Regions from separate parts of the Lelliottia sp. EB106-05-01-XG201 genome, predicted to be linked through region 1. Evidence: predicted binding sites of a transcription regulator. Region 1 holds the regulator's gene; the other holds the start of a gene.

Region 1 (7,895 bases):
CTGGCCCTGTGACCGTGGGTAACACCGCCGCTCCGGCTCCGGCCTATGCCGCACCGGTCGCCGCTGCACCTGCTGCTGCCCCGGCACCGGCGCCTGCTCCGGCGAAGAAAGCCGAACCGATGCTGAATGACACCGAAAGTTACTTCAATCGCGCCATCAAAGAGGCAGTTGATCGCGGCGATGTAGACAAAGCGCTGAAGCTGCTTGATGAAGCTGAGCGTTTAGGTTCGACCACTGCCCGTTCCACCTTTATCAGCAGTGTAAAAGGCAAGGGGTGACCGTCTCCCCACAGTGCTGATTTTGTCAGTAGTTTAGTGCGCCTGAGTGGGCGCACTTTTTTTTGTGCGGCAAAAAGCTGTTGCACCCCTGTTGCGATAATGATCGCTAAACCGCGTTTGGCCGCCCCCAATCTGCTTTTCTGCGATACAATAGCCAGACGTTATGTATCGGAGAGTCTGGCATGTCACACCCTGCGCTAACGCAACTGCGTGCGCTGCGCTATTTTGAACACATCCCCGCGCTTGACCCGGAACAGCTGGACTGGCTGCTGCTGGAAGATTCCATGACGAAACGCTTTGAGCAGCAGGGGAAAAAAGTCACGGTCACGCTGATTCAGGAAGGCTTTGTCGCGCCTGAAGACGTCGCCAGTGAACTGCCGCTGCTGCCGAAAGAGGAGCGCTACTGGCTGCGCGAGATTTTACTCTGCGCCGACGGTGAACCCTGGCTTGCCGGGCGGACGGTGGTCCCGGAATCGACCCTGTGCGGCCCGGAGCTGGCGCTGCAACAGTTGGGCAAAACCCCGCTGGGACGTTATCTTTTCACGTCGTCTGAGCTCACCCGTGATTTTATTGAGATTGGTCGCGATGCAGACCTGTGGGGACGCCGTTCCCGCCTGCGCTTAAGCGGCAAGCCGCTCATGCTGACAGAACTCTTTTTGCCTGCATCGCCGTTGTACTAAGAGGATTTGAAAATGGAGTGGAGTCTGACGCAGGACAAGCTGCTGGCTTTTCACCGCTTGATGCGCACCGATAAACCCATCGGCACTTTTTTGCTGCTGTGGCCAACGCTATGGGCGCTGTGGGTTGCCACCCCAGGTTTGCCGCCGCTGTGGATCCTGGCGGTGTTTGTGGCCGGCGTCTGGCTGATGCGTGCTGCGGGCTGTGTGGTGAACGATTATGCCGACCGCAAATTTGACGGTCACGTGAAACGCACCGCTAACCGCCCGATGCCGAGCGGCCAGGTCTCGGAGAAAGAGGCCCGCACGCTGTTTGTGGTGCTGGTATTACTCGCTTTCCTGCTGGTCTTAACGCTTAACACCATGACGATTTTGCTCTCGGTGGCGGCACTGGCGCTGGCGTGGGTTTATCCGTTTATGAAGCGCTATACCCATCTGCCGCAGGTGGTGCTGGGCGCGGCCTTCGGCTGGTCGATCCCGATGGCGTTCGCCGCCGTCAGCGAATCCGTCCCCTTAAGCTGCTGGCTAATGTTCCTCGCCAACATCCTGTGGGCCGTGGCGTATGACACACAGTACGCCATGGTGGACCGCGATGACGATCTGAAAATTGGCATCAAATCGACGGCGATTCTGTTTGGTCGTCACGATAAGCTGATCATCGGAATTTTGCAGGTCGCCGTGTTAGGGCTGATGGTACTGATTGGCTATCTGAACGCCCTGAACTGGGAGTTTTACTGGTCGGTGCTGGTGGCGGGAATGCTGTTTGTGTATCAGCAGAAGCTGATTGCCAACCGCGAGCGTGAAGCCTGTTTCAAAGCATTTTTGAATAATAACTACGTTGGCCTGGTGCTGTTTTTGGGGCTGGCGATGAGTTACTTTGCCTGAAAAAAAGCCCGGTGGCGCTACGCTTACCGGGCCTACATGTTGTGCTAAATCGTAGGCCGGGTAAGGCGAAGCCGCCACCCGGCTTTTTTATTACTCGTCCTGCGTCGCACTCTCAATCGTCAAACGCACATCAGACGTAATCAACTCCGCCAGCATCTGGTAAACCCGCATCGTCTCTTCAGGTTCCGCATCGCCGGTATCGCTGATATAGCCTTCATCACGCAACGTCAGCACCAGAGAGCTGAACACCGCTTTATCGAAGAACTCTGGCGCGTTAATGCCGTGCAGCACGGACAGACGCTGAGCCAGGGTGCGGCTCTCTTTTTCCAGGGTTCCACGGTTGATGGACGGGTTCGCGCTCAGCAGCCAGAAGGTGATGGCGTAGCGCTGCAACGTCTCGCGCGCACCGGCGGCCAGCAGCTGCAGGGTACGGGAGCGCGACGGATTGATATGCAGCTCATCGTCTTTCACCGCGATCAGACCCTGACGTAGCAGCTCGGCGGTCAGTTTATCCAGCTCGATCGCCAGCTCTTCGTTGCTCCAGCTCAGGAACAGCTCGGCTTTCAGCATCGGATAGAGCGTCTCAACGTGACGCAGCAGTTCCTGACGGGAAATACGGCGGTGCTGAGTGATGATCGCCGCCATCAGGGACGGCAGCATCAGCATATGAGCGATGTTGTTGCGATAGTAGGTCATCAGCACCGCCTGCTCGCGCGGCAGAATGATGATGTCACCGATCGTATCTTTCTCGACTTCGAACTTGTTCATCTGCAGCGCGTGGTCGATCAGCTGACCGGCGGTCGCAGATGGAACGGTAGAGTCGGCGGAATACGGGACATTACGCATAATGTCCAGGTAGCAATCGAGCTGCTCGGTCAGCTGTTCGCGCGTCAGTGAACGCTGACGAGACGCCAGCAGCGCCGTGACGCACAGGTTCATGGCGTTAGCTGCACCGGCGTTGTTAATACGCACCATCAGATCGGCGGCGATGTTATTCACCGTCGGCGTCAGCCAGGCTGGGCGAATCGCTTCGATTGGGTCGATAGACTCGCGCCACTCGGGAACGTGCTGATTCAGGTAGGTCATGAGCGGCAGCGGCTCGCCAAAGTTGACGTAGCCCTGACCGAGATTACGCAGCTTGCTCAGGCCTTTCAGCATCTGAGGCAGGCTCTCTTTCTCTTTGGTCGCGCCGCGCAGCTCTTTGGCGTATGTGCCCACTTCCATCACGTGCTCGTAACCGATGTAGATCGGCACCAGCGTAATAGGGCGCGTACCGCCGCGCAGCATCGCCTGAATGGTCATCGACAGGGTGCCGGTTTTCGGGTCAAGCAGACGGCCCGTACGAGAACGGCCACCTTCGACGAAATACTCAACGGAATAGCCGCGGCTGAACAGCTCGCCCAGATATTCGCGGAACACCGTGGAGTAGAGCTTGTTGCCCTTGAAGGTACGACGAATAAAGAACGCACCCAGACGGCGGAAAATCGGGCCGGCTGGCCAGAAGTTCAGGTTGATACCGGCGGCGATGTGCGGTGGCACCAGTCCCTGATGATAAAGGACGTAGGACAGCAGCAGATAGTCCATGTGGCTGCGGTGGCAAGGCACATAGACAATCTCGTGGCCGTCGTGGGCCAGCTGGCGCACGCGCTCGGCGTTGTGGACGTTAATCCCCTGATAGAGACGGTTCCAGGTGAAGCTCAGGATACGGTCGGAGAGGCGGATCATCTCGTAGGAGAAGTTGGCCGCAATCTCTTCCATCAGGGCAATCGCGTTCTGCTGGGCTTTCTCGTGAGAGATTTTCTTGCTGCGCGCTTCGTCTTCGACGGCGCGAGCAATGGCTTTCGAGGCCAGCAGTTTGTTGAACAGATCCTGACGCGCAGGCAGACGCGGGCCAACGGCCGCCAGACGCTGACGGGCGAAGTGCATACGCGCCACGCGAGCCAGTTTCTGGGCAATAATCTTGTCCGTGCCGTGTTCATCCGCCATGCGGCGCAGCGAAACGGAAGGGGAGAAACGCACAAAGCTGTCGCGCCCCAGCCATGAGACGGCAAAGAATTTCTGAATACCATTCAGCATGCGCAGCGGCGGGTTCTCTTCGCCTTTCTGACGTCCAGGACGACGACCAAACATCACCGACACCGGCACCATCTGGACATCCAGGCTGGGGTTGCTGCGGTGCAGATCGAGATAGTCATGGAATAGCTTAATCGACTCTTCTTTCGGCGTGTAATAGGTGAACACGCGCGGCCCGCCGTGAATAAACACGTAGCGCGGCAGCAGCGTTCCGTCGACCTCAAGGGGTTCGAGCGGATCGGGTAAGTCGTGCGCCAGACACTGGGCGCGCAGCGTCAGTAAGTCTGCCTTCGAGTTATAAGGCAAAACGTACATAATTGGGCGCGAGGTATCGAGCCCTAATTCCAGCGCGGGTTCCGCCGGGATAGACTTACTTTTTACCAGGACGCTTAATGGTAAATTAAGTAATTTGTAGTAAATTCGTGGCCAGCCGGACATAAACGATGTAAAGCCTCTGGTTAATAATGCAAATGCGGCGCAAGGATAACAGAAAGCGCGCAAAATTTCTGTTGTTACCGGTCATACTTCAGGCTGCATGGCAATGCGCTACAGCTATAGTTACTGACGCTAAATCTAAGAAAAGGTTCTTTTAATGGCCAATAATACCACTGGGTTAACCCGAATCATCAAAGCTGCCGGATATTCATGGAAAGGTTTCCGCGCCGCATGGATCAATGAAGCTGCGTTTCGCCAGGAGGGGGTTGCCGCCGTCGTCGCGGTGATCATCGCCTGTTTCCTCGATGTTGATCCTATTACCCGCGTGCTTCTCATTGGTTCAGTCCTTCTGGTGATGATAGTGGAAATTCTGAACAGTGCTATCGAAGCGGTGGTGGATCGCATCGGGTCTGATTTCCACGAACTCTCGGGCCGCGCAAAAGATATGGGCTCTGCCGCCGTGCTGCTGGCGATTATCATCGCTGCCATCACCTGGATCACGCTTCTTTGGTCACATTTTCGATAAGCCTTCAGGAATCGAATAAGTCTCTGGTTTTTTGTGCAGTTTTTGATTCCAAAATCACCTTTGACTGTATATACTCACAGCATAACTGTATATACACCCAGGGGGCGGAATGAAAGCGTTAACGGCCAGACAGCAAGAGGTGTTCGATCTTATTCGGGATCACATCAGCCAGACGGGAATGCCACCAACGCGTGCGGAAATCGCGCAGCGTCTGGGCTTCCGTTCTCCAAATGCCGCTGAAGAGCACCTCAAAGCGCTGGCGCGTAAAGGCGTCCTTGAGATTGTTTCGGGTGCGTCACGCGGCATTCGCCTGCTGGTGGAAGAAGAAGAGGGTCTGCCACTGGTGGGCCGTGTCGCAGCGGGTGAGCCTCTGCTGGCACAGCAACACATTGAAGGGCATTACCAGGTCGATCCGGCGATGTTCAAACCGAGTGCTGATTTCCTGCTGCGCGTCAGCGGGATGTCCATGAAAGACATCGGCATTCTGGACGGCGATTTGCTGGCGGTTCACAAAACCCAGGATGTGCGTAACGGCCAGGTTGTGGTTGCGCGCATCGACGACGAAGTGACCGTGAAGCGCCTGAAAAAACAGGGCAACACGGTACAGCTGCTGCCAGAAAACAGCGAGTTCTCCCCGATTGTGGTCGATCTCCGCGAACAGGCTTTCTCCATCGAAGGTCTGGCTGTGGGCGTGATCCGCAACGGCGAATGGCTGTAATGTCTCTCTGACAGGCTGCGGTCTTTCCGCAGCCTGACTGTCTCTTATCTTTCCCGGTACTTTCTCATGTCTCTGCTGACTCCCTCAGACAAGGCATTGTGGCGTCTTGCGCTGCCGATGATTTTCTCCAATATCACCGTTCCCCTGCTAGGGCTGGTCGATACGGCGGTGATTGGCCATCTGGATTCCCCTGTTTATCTCGGCGGCGTGGCCATCGGCGCGACGGCGACCAGTTTCCTCTTTATGCTGCTGCTCTTTTTACGCATGAGCACCACCGGGCTGACGGCCCAGGCATTTGGCGCCAAAGATCCGGTTCGTCTGGCTCGTGCGCTGGTCCAGCCGCTAATTCTTGCGCTCGGCGCAGGGCTGCTGATTGTGCTGCTGCGTACGCCGCTGATCGATTTGGCGCTGCACGTGGTCGGCGGCAGTGAAGCCGTGCTCGAACAGGCGCGACGTTTCCTTGAAATCCGCTGGCTCAGCGCCCCGGCGTCGCTGGCAAACCTCGTTTTGCTCGGCTGGCTGCTCGGCGTACAGTACGCCCGCGCGCCGGTGATCCTGCTGGTGGTGGGAAACCTGCTCAATATCGTGCTCGATCTGTGGCTGGTGATGGGCCTGCACATGAACGTGCAGGGGGCCGCGCTGGCGACCGTCGTCGCGGAATACGGCACCTTCTTCATCGGCCTGTGGATGGTGAAACGCGTGCTGGTGATGCGTGGCATCACACTCGCGATGCTGAAAACCGCCTGGCACGGCAATATCCGCAAACTGCTGGCGCTTAACCGCGACATCATGCTGCGTTCGCTGCTGCTGCAACTCTGCTTTGGCGCGCTAACGGTATTTGGTGCGCGGCTCGGGCCGGAGATCGTGGCGGTGAACGCGGTCCTCATGACCTTGCTGACCTTCACCGCCTACGCGCTGGACGGGTTTGCCTATGCGGTTGAAGCCCATTCAGGGCAGGCGTATGGTGCGCGCGAGACGGGGCAGTTGCAGGAGGTGTGGCGGGCGGCCTGTCGGCAGTCGGGACTGGTGGCACTATGCTTCGCGCTCGTCTACGCTTTGTTCGGAACGAATATTGTGGCGCTCTTAACCTCGCTGCCTGAGCTGCGCGAGCTAGCAAATCACTACATTCTCTGGCAGGTCGTTTTACCGGTGGTGGGGGTGTGGTGCTACTTGCTCGACGGCATGTTTATCGGTGCGACGCGCGGGGCTGAGATGCGAAACAGCATGGCGGTCGCGGCGGCCGGTTTTGCCCTGACACTTTTCACGCTGCCCTGGCTTGGCAATCACGGTTTGTGGCTGGCCCTGGCGGTGTTCCTCGCTCTGCGCGGCCTCTCTCTGGCGGTGATCTGGCGGCGTCACTGGCGCAATAATACCTGGTTTGCGTAGTGGCTTCGTTTGACGAAACGGTTAAAGATTCTGAATCTCTCAACGTCTGCCAAATCCTTATCTACAATTAATATCACGTCCAGCAGAAATGAACGTAACGGACGACACGAATTTTACGTGATAACCGAACGATGAGGATATGATTATGAATAAAGACGAAATCGGCGGTAACTGGAAACAGTTCAAAGGTAAAGCGAAAGAACAGTGGGGTAAACTGACCGATGATGACGTGACCGTCATTGAAGGTAAACGCGAACAGCTGGTCGGTAAGATTCAGGAACGCTACGGCTACGCGAAAGATCAGGCGGAAAAAGAGGTTGTTGACTGGGAAAAACGCAACGACTACCGCTGGTAACAGAGTTCTACCCGTTGTACACGGAAGTACAATCCCTGAGGGCGGCCTAACAGCCGCCCGCTTTGTTTTTAGCGCGGTTTTTTCTTCACTAAAATGGAGTGATCGTGCTGGCACTCGCCCTGATGGCGACAGGCTTCCACTTCGACACACGCCGAGCACAACCCGTGCGCTTCAATCACGTTATGGCGCAGGGCAAAGCCCATTTTTGCCGCCAGCGAATGCATAATGTCTTCCACGCCTTCCGCCCCTTCTTCTTTGACCGCACCGCAGCGATCGCAGATAAACATGGCCGAAGTGTGCGTTGGCTGATCGAACAGATGGCACAGCACGTAGCTGTTTGTCGACTCGACCTTATGAACAAACCCTTGTTCCAGCAGGAAATCCAGCGCACGATAGACCGTTGGCGGTTTCGCCTGGGGCTCGCTTTCGCGCAGCAGGTCGAGCAGATCGTAGGCGCTGATGGCACCGCGCTGCAGGCTCATCAGACGTAACACTTCAAGGCGCTGCGGGGTCAGGCGCACATTGCGTTCAGCGCAGAGCTTTTCAGCTTGCGCCAGCAGAT
Region 2 (7,895 bases), 2.3 Mb from region 1:
TTCAGCAGCAGGTGCTGCAATCCTTGCCAGAACACGATCAGCACGGCAATCACCACCAGGAAAATGGTGCCGAGCGTCCACTGCATATGGGTAAAGCTGCTCTGGTTCTCTTTGGCGGCGGCTTTCAGCAGGGTGTTATTTTCCGCGCGCCAGCGGGTGTAGACGGCCTCCATATCATCCTGAGCCTGCTGGGCGTCGAGATCGCCATACGCCTGATAGTTATCGGCACGCAGATACTCAATCGACAGGCGCATCACCTCGTGCATCTGGGTGTACGCTTTCTGCATTTCGGTGGTCAGTGCCTGACTCTGGCCCTGCACGGGCGGCATCGCCTGCCAGGCACTATAGTAGTTTTCAGCTTTGGTCAGAGAGTCACCCGCGTTACCGAGCAGCTTGTTGATTGCCGCCAGAGAGGCCGGATCGCGCTGATTTTTAAGGTAACGAATGGCGACGCGTGTGACCGTGACGCGGGTTTTGACCAGCGTATTGACGCTGTCGCTCAGGCTCTCCTGCTGCGCATTGAGGCTGCCTGAGTTCTGGAAATTATGACGGTCGTTACTGACGGCGGAATAGAACAATCCCCCCGTGACGACTTGCAACAGGCAGAATATAGTGAGAGCAAAGACAATCCCGGTAATGACGTGCAGATTTTTCAGCATGACGGAAGCCCATTTGATGTGCAGAAGTTGCATCATTGTTATCGACGTAGTGGGGCTAAACTTTAATTTTACTAATGCTTAATCAACAGGCTGATGAATATGACCCGAATTGATAAAAGTGGCAGTTATATGTTAGGTACGCATTTCGTTAACCGACTCGGCTATGGGGCGATGCAGCTGGCGGGGCCAGGCGTGTTTGGTCCGCCGAAGGATAAAGAGGCGGCGCTGGCGGTGCTGCGCGAAGCGGTGGCCGCTGGGGTAAATCACATCGATACCAGTGATTTTTACGGCCCGCATGTGACTAACCAGTTGATTCGGGAAGCGCTCCATCCCTACCGGGACGATCTGACGATCGTCACCAAAATCGGCGCCCGTCGTGGGGAAGATGCCTCCTGGCTGCCGGCGTTTTCGGCTCAGGAACTCACCCAGGCGGTGCACGATAACCTGCGAAATTTACAGCTGGACGTGCTGGATGTGGTGAACCTGCGCATTATGTTCAGCGCGCACGGGCCTGCCGAGGGATCGATCGAAGAACCATTAGCCACGCTGGTGGAACTGCAGCGTCAGGGGCTGGTGCGACATATTGGTCTGAGTAATGTGACCGCCGCGCAAATTGCGCAGGCGCAGAGCATCACGCCGATCGTCTGTGTGCAAAACCTCTATAATATCGTTAATCGTAGCGACGATGCACTGATTGACGGCCTGGCGGAGCAGGGGATTGCCTATGTGCCGTTCTTCCCGTTAGGGGGATTTACGCCGCTGCAATCATCCGGTCTGCAGGCAGTCGCCGATTCACTGGGTGCCACGCCGATGCAGATTGCGCTGGCGTGGCTGCTGAAACGCTCGCCGAATATTCTGCTGATCCCGGGCACCTCGTCGGTGGCGCATCTGCATGAAAACCTGGCGGCTGGCGACCTGGTGTTGCCGGATGAGGCTCTCGCCTCGCTGAACGCGCTGGCGGAATAACGCGCCCGCCTCACGGCCACGCGTTTACTCGGTGGCCGCTTGCGTCATTCGACTTCTTCTGTGCAGTTCCAGCGCTTCGGCGACAATCTCCTGCTTGCTGAGCCGCGTTTCATACGCCGTGGCCCGGACATATTCGACCAGCGCAGACTGAATTCTGGCGCTTAACATTTTTAAGTCCGCATCCTTTGCGGTGCCGCGTGCTACACGCTTGTCCGGGTAATCTCGGCTTGGCATTGCTCAAGTCCTCCAAACGTTGTCTTGTTAATTCGTGCTGTGAAATATGCGTGGAGAGTGAAAACAAGTCAACTTTCTAAAACTGCGGTTTAATTTGTATTAAATCCGTTAAAAATCTGCCCGCCTTTTGCGCTGCTTTTCATTTGAAAGGGGAAAGGCTTGAGTATGGAAAGTGGGCAAAATAGCGGAAACTACGCATCCGCTTTTGCATACTGTGTAAACGCTTCCATTTTCTGCATATCACATTTATGAACGTATTCCGAAGTAATCATAAATCCGCTCAATGAATTACAGAAGTGTGAGCCATTAAACACACTGGCAGCGCTAAATGTTTACATATGCAATTTACTGCTTTTCTATGCATGACAAAATTACGGCGTCGTTTTTTTCGCCGACAGTGCGCTGAAAGACGGGGGCGAAGGATGTAACATCTCCGCAAAGAACGGGCGAAATGGCAGGTAAAAAAACAGCATAAAATTCTGAGAAAGTTTTATTTTAGTGATTTTGTAGTGTCTGTTTTTTATATAAAGTGACCTCGTTTATGTTTGTTAGTGTGCTATGTTTTTAATTGTAGTGTATGTGAAGCGTGTTGCGTTTCGATAAGGGCAGGCTGGCAACTCACATCCGTGATAGTAATCTGTGTTATTCTTTGCGGATTGGCGCTATCAGGAAGTCATGGGTATGTATCACCTTTTCTTAGAATTCGATAATCTTGAACCCGGCGTGAAGTCTGTAGAAGATCTGAAGTATGTCATCCGCGATGACAAACACACCGCCTTTGTGATGAGTGCGGTGGTGGCGAGATTTATCAAAGATGCGCTGATCATGAACCAGACGATCACCAGCCTGAAAAACTGCCGTTTCGCGTTTGCGAACGGGGCCGAGTTCGTCGAATTCGACAGCAAAGGTCAGTCAACGCGATTCACCGACACGCCGGACTGGTTCATCACACCAGGCGCGTTTGCGCGCTCTCAGTGGCTGGTGAACCACGAACTTCACGATCTGATGACCCCGCAGTTTATCTCTACCTTCCTCGAAATGTTCTCTGATGTGAAGAAACGCCGCGAGCACTGCAATCTGCTGTTTGATCTCCAGCTCGAAGAGAGCCCGAAACGCGGGAAAACCGGCGTGAAAGCGGCCCGTCAAACCCGCGGCTCCACGAAACAGAAGATTTCTGATTTGGGATCTTTCGAATTATTCAGCCAGTTCTTTACCCGTCTGAAAAAAGCCGTCGAGGCTAACCAGTTTCCGACGGTGCAAGTGCTGACGGACATCGACGAAGTTGCCAAAGTACCCGGCCCCCTGAAAAGCGCCGTGCGCACCTGGTTTAAAGCGATTTCGTCCGAGCTGCCGCCCAACAGCAAACGGGTAGGGGCCGGAAATGCCGCGCTGTTCTGCGCACCGGTTCGCGCGCAAATCCAGCACATCGAAGCCTACGGCGTCGAGCGGTATTACAAGAAGCTGTCGAAAGCGATTGCCGACGGCGGCGAGCGCTACATCGCCGATTTCACCTTTAAACTGTAGGGCTGAAACTGTTCATCAGGATAAACGTCGGCTCTTTTCGCTGGTGCTGATTGATCAGCGGCACCAGACGCCGGAAGTGTTCGCTCGCACAGTGCACATCCAGCGCCGCGCGATCCGGCCACTCTTCGATAAAGACAAAATGCCCTGCATCTTTCTCATCCACGTATAAATCGTAAGCCATGCACAGCGGCTCCCGCTTTGTGGCTTCCACCAGCGCGCGGTAGAGCGGGAGGACGGTCTCTATGGCTTCCGGTTTAATAAAATCTTCGGCGATAACTTTCAGCATGATCTCTCCTTTTAAATTCCCTGTGGTGTCAACGGCTTCATTTTCGCGAGCCAGAATCGACTTGATCTGACCGGTTAATGCATAATACTGTATTTATATACAGTTATTATCAGGTTGACCATCATGAATCCCGTTTTTTCATGTGAATTGAAAGAAATCATCGAATTACCCCTTTTTCTGGAGCGTGTCCCGTGCGGCTTTCCCAGCCCGGCGCAGGATTATGTCGAGGATCGTCTCGATCTCAACAAGCTTCTCATCCAGCATCCCAGCGCCACCTATTTCGTGAAGGTGAGCGGCGATTCGATGATCGGCGCAGGGATTGGCGACGGGGATCTGCTGGTGATCGACCGCTCGTTAACGGCTGAGCATGGAGATATTGTGGTGGCGGCGATTGCGGGGGAGTTCACGGTGAAAGAGCTGCGAACCCGTCCGTATCTCCATCTGCTGCCGCACAACAAAAACTTTTCTCCCATCGTTTTCCAGTCAGAGGACGAACTGCAACTCTTTGGCGTGGTGACGCACACCGTGAAATCGCACCGACATGTTCGCGCTCGTTGATGTCAACAGTTTCTACACCTCCTGCGAAACCGTGTTTCGTCCCGATCTGCTGGGTAAACCGGTGGTGGTGGTGTCGAATAATGACGGATGCATTATCTCCCGCTCGGCAGAAGCCAAAAAGCTGGGCATCAAAATGGGCGCGCCCTATTTTAAGATCAAAGACGAGCTGCGGCGGCAGAACGTGGCGGTGTTTAGCTCGAACTATGCGCTGTACGCGGATCTGAGCCATCGCGTGATGTCGATTCTCACGGAGATGGCACCCGCGGTGGAAGTCTATTCCATCGATGAGGCGTTTATTAATGTCTCCGGCGTGGCGAACTGCATTGCGCTGGAGACGTTTGGCCGCCAGATCCGCGAGCAGATCCTGAAAAATACCGGGCTGACCGTCGGCGTCGGCATCGCGCCGACCAAAACCCTCGCCAAGCTGGCCAATTTTGCGGCGAAAACATGGAGTAAAACCAAAGGCGTGGTGGATCTGTCGGATCCTGAGCGCCAGCGAAAATTGCTTGCGCTGGTGCCGGTGGGCGAAGTGTGGGGCGTGGGGCGGCGAATCGGCAAGAAACTCAATCTGATGGGGATTGAAAACGCGCTGCAGCTGGCGGAGTGCTCAACCTGGGTGATCCGCAAACACTTTAACGTGGTGCTGGAGCGCACGGTGCGCGAGCTGCGCGGCGAACCCTGCCTGGAGATGGATGAGTTTGCACCCGCCAAACAGCAGATAATCTGTAGCCGCTCCTTTGGGCAACGCATCACCGAGTACCGCGATATGCAGCAGGCGGTGTGCGCCTACGCGGAGCGGGCGGCGGAGAAACTGCGGGCGGAAAGGCAGTATTGCTGCGTGATCAGCGTCTTTATGCGCACCAGCCCACACGCCGAAAACGAAGTGTTCTATGGCCCGCAGGCCAGCGGTCGGCTGGCAATCCCGTCGAACGATACGCGCGACATTATCCGCGTCGCCGGCCAGGCGCTGGAGCGGATCTGGCAGGATGGTTTTCGCTACATGAAAGCGGGCGTGATGCTGAGTGATTTTTTCAGCCAGGGCGTCGCGCAGTTGAACCTGTTTGATGACTATCAGCCCCGACACAACAGTCAGGCGCTGATGCAGACTATCGACAGGTTAAATCTCTCCGGGCGCGGCACGGTATGGTTTGCCGGTCAGGGAAGTCAGAAAAACTGGGCCATGAAGCGCGAAATGCTCTCGCCTGGATATACGACGCGCTACGCGGATCTACCTGTGGCGAAATAAACGTTTTCCCTGAACGTCTGAGCCAGTAAGCTCTTGCCGTGACTTTTTCTGGGCCGTTTATGAACAATCTCGCGTTAATCTATCGCCGTTTTGGTGAGCCTGAGTCGGTGCTGCAAGCGGAAGCTTTCCGCTTCGATCGGCTGAACCCCGGTCAGTTACGGGTGAAGATGCTTTACTCCCCGATCAACGCCTCAGATCTGATCCCCATCACCGGCGCTTATCGCCATCGCACGCCGCTGCCTGCGGTGGCGGGCTATGAGGGGGTCGGCGTGGTGATTGACGGGTCAACCGAACTGATGGGAAAACGCGTACTGCCGCTGCGCGGGCAGGGAACCTGGCAGCAGGTGGTGGATTGCCCGGCGGATTTGGCGATTGTGGTGCCCGATTATATCGACTCCATGCTGGCTGCCCGCGCGTACATTAATCCGCTCGCCGCGCAGCTGATGCTCAAACTCTATCCCCCGCAGGGAAAACGCGTGCTGCTGACGGCGGCCGGGTCAGACTGCGCGGTGCTGCTGGGACAGTGGGCGCTCAGCGCAGGGGCTGAAGCCGTGTATGGCATTCACCGTTCCGCCGTCCACGCCGGGCGGCTCAAGGCGCTGGGGATCACGCCGATTTCACAGCACGACACGGCAGCGATTCGCGCCATCGCCAGCGATGCGGAGATAGTCTACGACGCCACGGGAGGCGAGGTAGCAGAACAGATTCTGGAAAGGCTGCCCGAGGCGGGGGTTTTTGTCTGCTACGGCCTGTTGTCCGGGCAGATGTTCAGGCAGCAAAAGCAGGTGCGCTGGTTCCATATCCGCAATTATCTGGATGCAATGAGCGCAGACGCGTGGCAGGGGCAGTTTCGTGAAATCTGGCCGAAACTACAGGCCAGTTCCATTGGGGATGCCACGCTGTTTTCCCTCACCGCGTGGCGTTCGGCGCTGGCCTGTTACCGCGAGGCGGGCAGGATCGCAAAGCCGATGTTTAGATTCAGCGATGGCTGACGTCGCTCAGCAGCACGGCGATGCTCTGGCCGCCCGCCGTCTGCTCCAGCGCAATCTTCACAATAATGGTCAGCGGCACGGAGAGCAGCATCCCGACCGGGCCGAGCAGCCAGCCCCAGAAGATTAACGATAAAAAGACCACCAGCGTCGACAGCCCCAGCCCGCGGCCCATCATGCGCGGTTCAAGAATGTTCCCGAACACCAGGTTAATGATCAGATAACCTGTCAGCACAATCAGCGCGTCGTACAATCCACTAAACACCAGCACCTGGGCGATAGGGGGAATGGCGGCCAGCACCGAGCCGATGTTGGGAATATAGTTGAGCGCAAAGGCCAGCAGCCCCCAGACAAAGGCAAAGCGCACGTCCAGCGCGGCGAGCATGGCCCAGGCGACCAGACCCGTCACAATACTTATGGCCGTTTTCAGCACCAGATAGCGCGACACGCTGTCCAGCGCCCGCTGAATCGCCTCCATCCCTTCCACCGGGCGGGACATGATCTGCTGCAGTTTCATCGGCAGTTGCGGGACTTCGATCAGCATAAACACCACCGTCAGCAGCAGCAGGAATATCGAGGTCATAGCGCTCGAAAGCTGCGACAGCAGGGCCGTCACCAGAGTCATGGCGGCGTTCGGGTCGATATACTTCAGCAACTCCTCCACGGAGACTTCAATCCCGGCGCGCTGCAGCCAGGGTTCGAGGTGCTGGAGCGGCACGACCAGCGAGGAGCGGTATTGCGGAAGGGTGCGCGCCAGCTCGTTCAGGGAGGTTCCCAGATACGCCACCAGCAGCACCATCGCCAGAATGATCACCGTGATAAGCAAGGAAATCGCCAGCACGCGCGGAACGCGCAGACGCACCATTCGCTGCACCAGCGGATTAAGGATCACCGCGATAAACAGCGCCAGGATAAAAGGCACGATGATGTCGGCAGCAAAACGGATCCCCGCAAGAATGATCACCAGCATTCCGAGCATGATGACAATTTTTAATCCGTTCAGGGTAATGATGGGCTTTGCCATGTGTGTTCCTGAGTTAATTCTTATATCTATATCATAACGGGAATATTCATTTACTCTACTAACACAGGTCAAACGGGCAGGGTAAAGAAGTGAAAAGGTTTTGAGTTAATTCCTGGCTTATGGTACAAATCAGGCGTGTTTAACTACCGAGGACAATTTTCATCCGCAATGACGAGAAGCAATACCGCGGATAATTGTAATATTATGGACAATCTGTTCAGGACGTACTTTTCAAATAACACCGCTGTTTTTTCAACCTCCCTCTGCCTGCTGTCCGGTGAGCAACACTGGCGCAACGCGCTATAGTCCCGTCTTCTGCTTAAGCTAACGCCACGCGTTCAGCTATCTGATTAATATCATTTTTTCTGGGTTTGTCGTTTTCGACAAGCTGCAGTGATTTATATTCTCT

What was found. The regulator LexA, encoded in region 1, represses DNA repair genes until DNA is damaged. The targets are predictions, from matches to a motif close to TNCTGTATGTACATACAGNA.
Region 2: a site for LexA is predicted at 3,755-3,774, ahead of umuD (translesion error-prone DNA polymerase V autoproteolytic subunit). Genes of this name have one in related genera too.

Annotation. Positions count from the first base shown of each region.
Region 1 covers NZ_JBYTDV010000001.1:304,146-312,040, forward strand. The annotation lists gene malM (maltose operon protein MalM) at 1-278, shown strand, start outside; gene ubiC (chorismate lyase) at 461-958, shown strand; gene ubiA (4-hydroxybenzoate octaprenyltransferase) at 971-1,840, shown strand; gene plsB (glycerol-3-phosphate 1-O-acyltransferase PlsB) at 1,931-4,351, opposite strand; gene AC3WS9_RS01395 (diacylglycerol kinase) at 4,506-4,874, shown strand; gene lexA (transcriptional repressor LexA) at 4,984-5,592, shown strand; gene dinF (MATE family efflux transporter DinF) at 5,659-6,978, shown strand; gene AC3WS9_RS01410 (CsbD family protein) at 7,124-7,333, shown strand; gene zur (zinc uptake transcriptional repressor Zur) at 7,402-7,895, opposite strand, start outside.
Region 2 covers NZ_JBYTDV010000001.1:2,564,345-2,572,239, reverse strand. The annotation lists gene tcp (methyl-accepting chemotaxis citrate transducer) at 1-659, opposite strand, end outside; gene AC3WS9_RS12100 (aldo/keto reductase family oxidoreductase) at 759-1,625, shown strand; gene AC3WS9_RS12095 (hypothetical protein) at 1,650-1,793, opposite strand; gene AC3WS9_RS12090 (hypothetical protein) at 2,541-3,383, shown strand; gene AC3WS9_RS12085 (putative quinol monooxygenase) at 3,373-3,669, opposite strand; gene umuD (translesion error-prone DNA polymerase V autoproteolytic subunit) at 3,793-4,227, shown strand; gene umuC (translesion error-prone DNA polymerase V subunit UmuC) at 4,211-5,473, shown strand; gene AC3WS9_RS12070 (zinc-dependent alcohol dehydrogenase family protein) at 5,533-6,465, shown strand; gene AC3WS9_RS12065 (AI-2E family transporter) at 6,452-7,486, opposite strand; gene AC3WS9_RS12060 (protein YdgV) at 7,622-7,792, shown strand.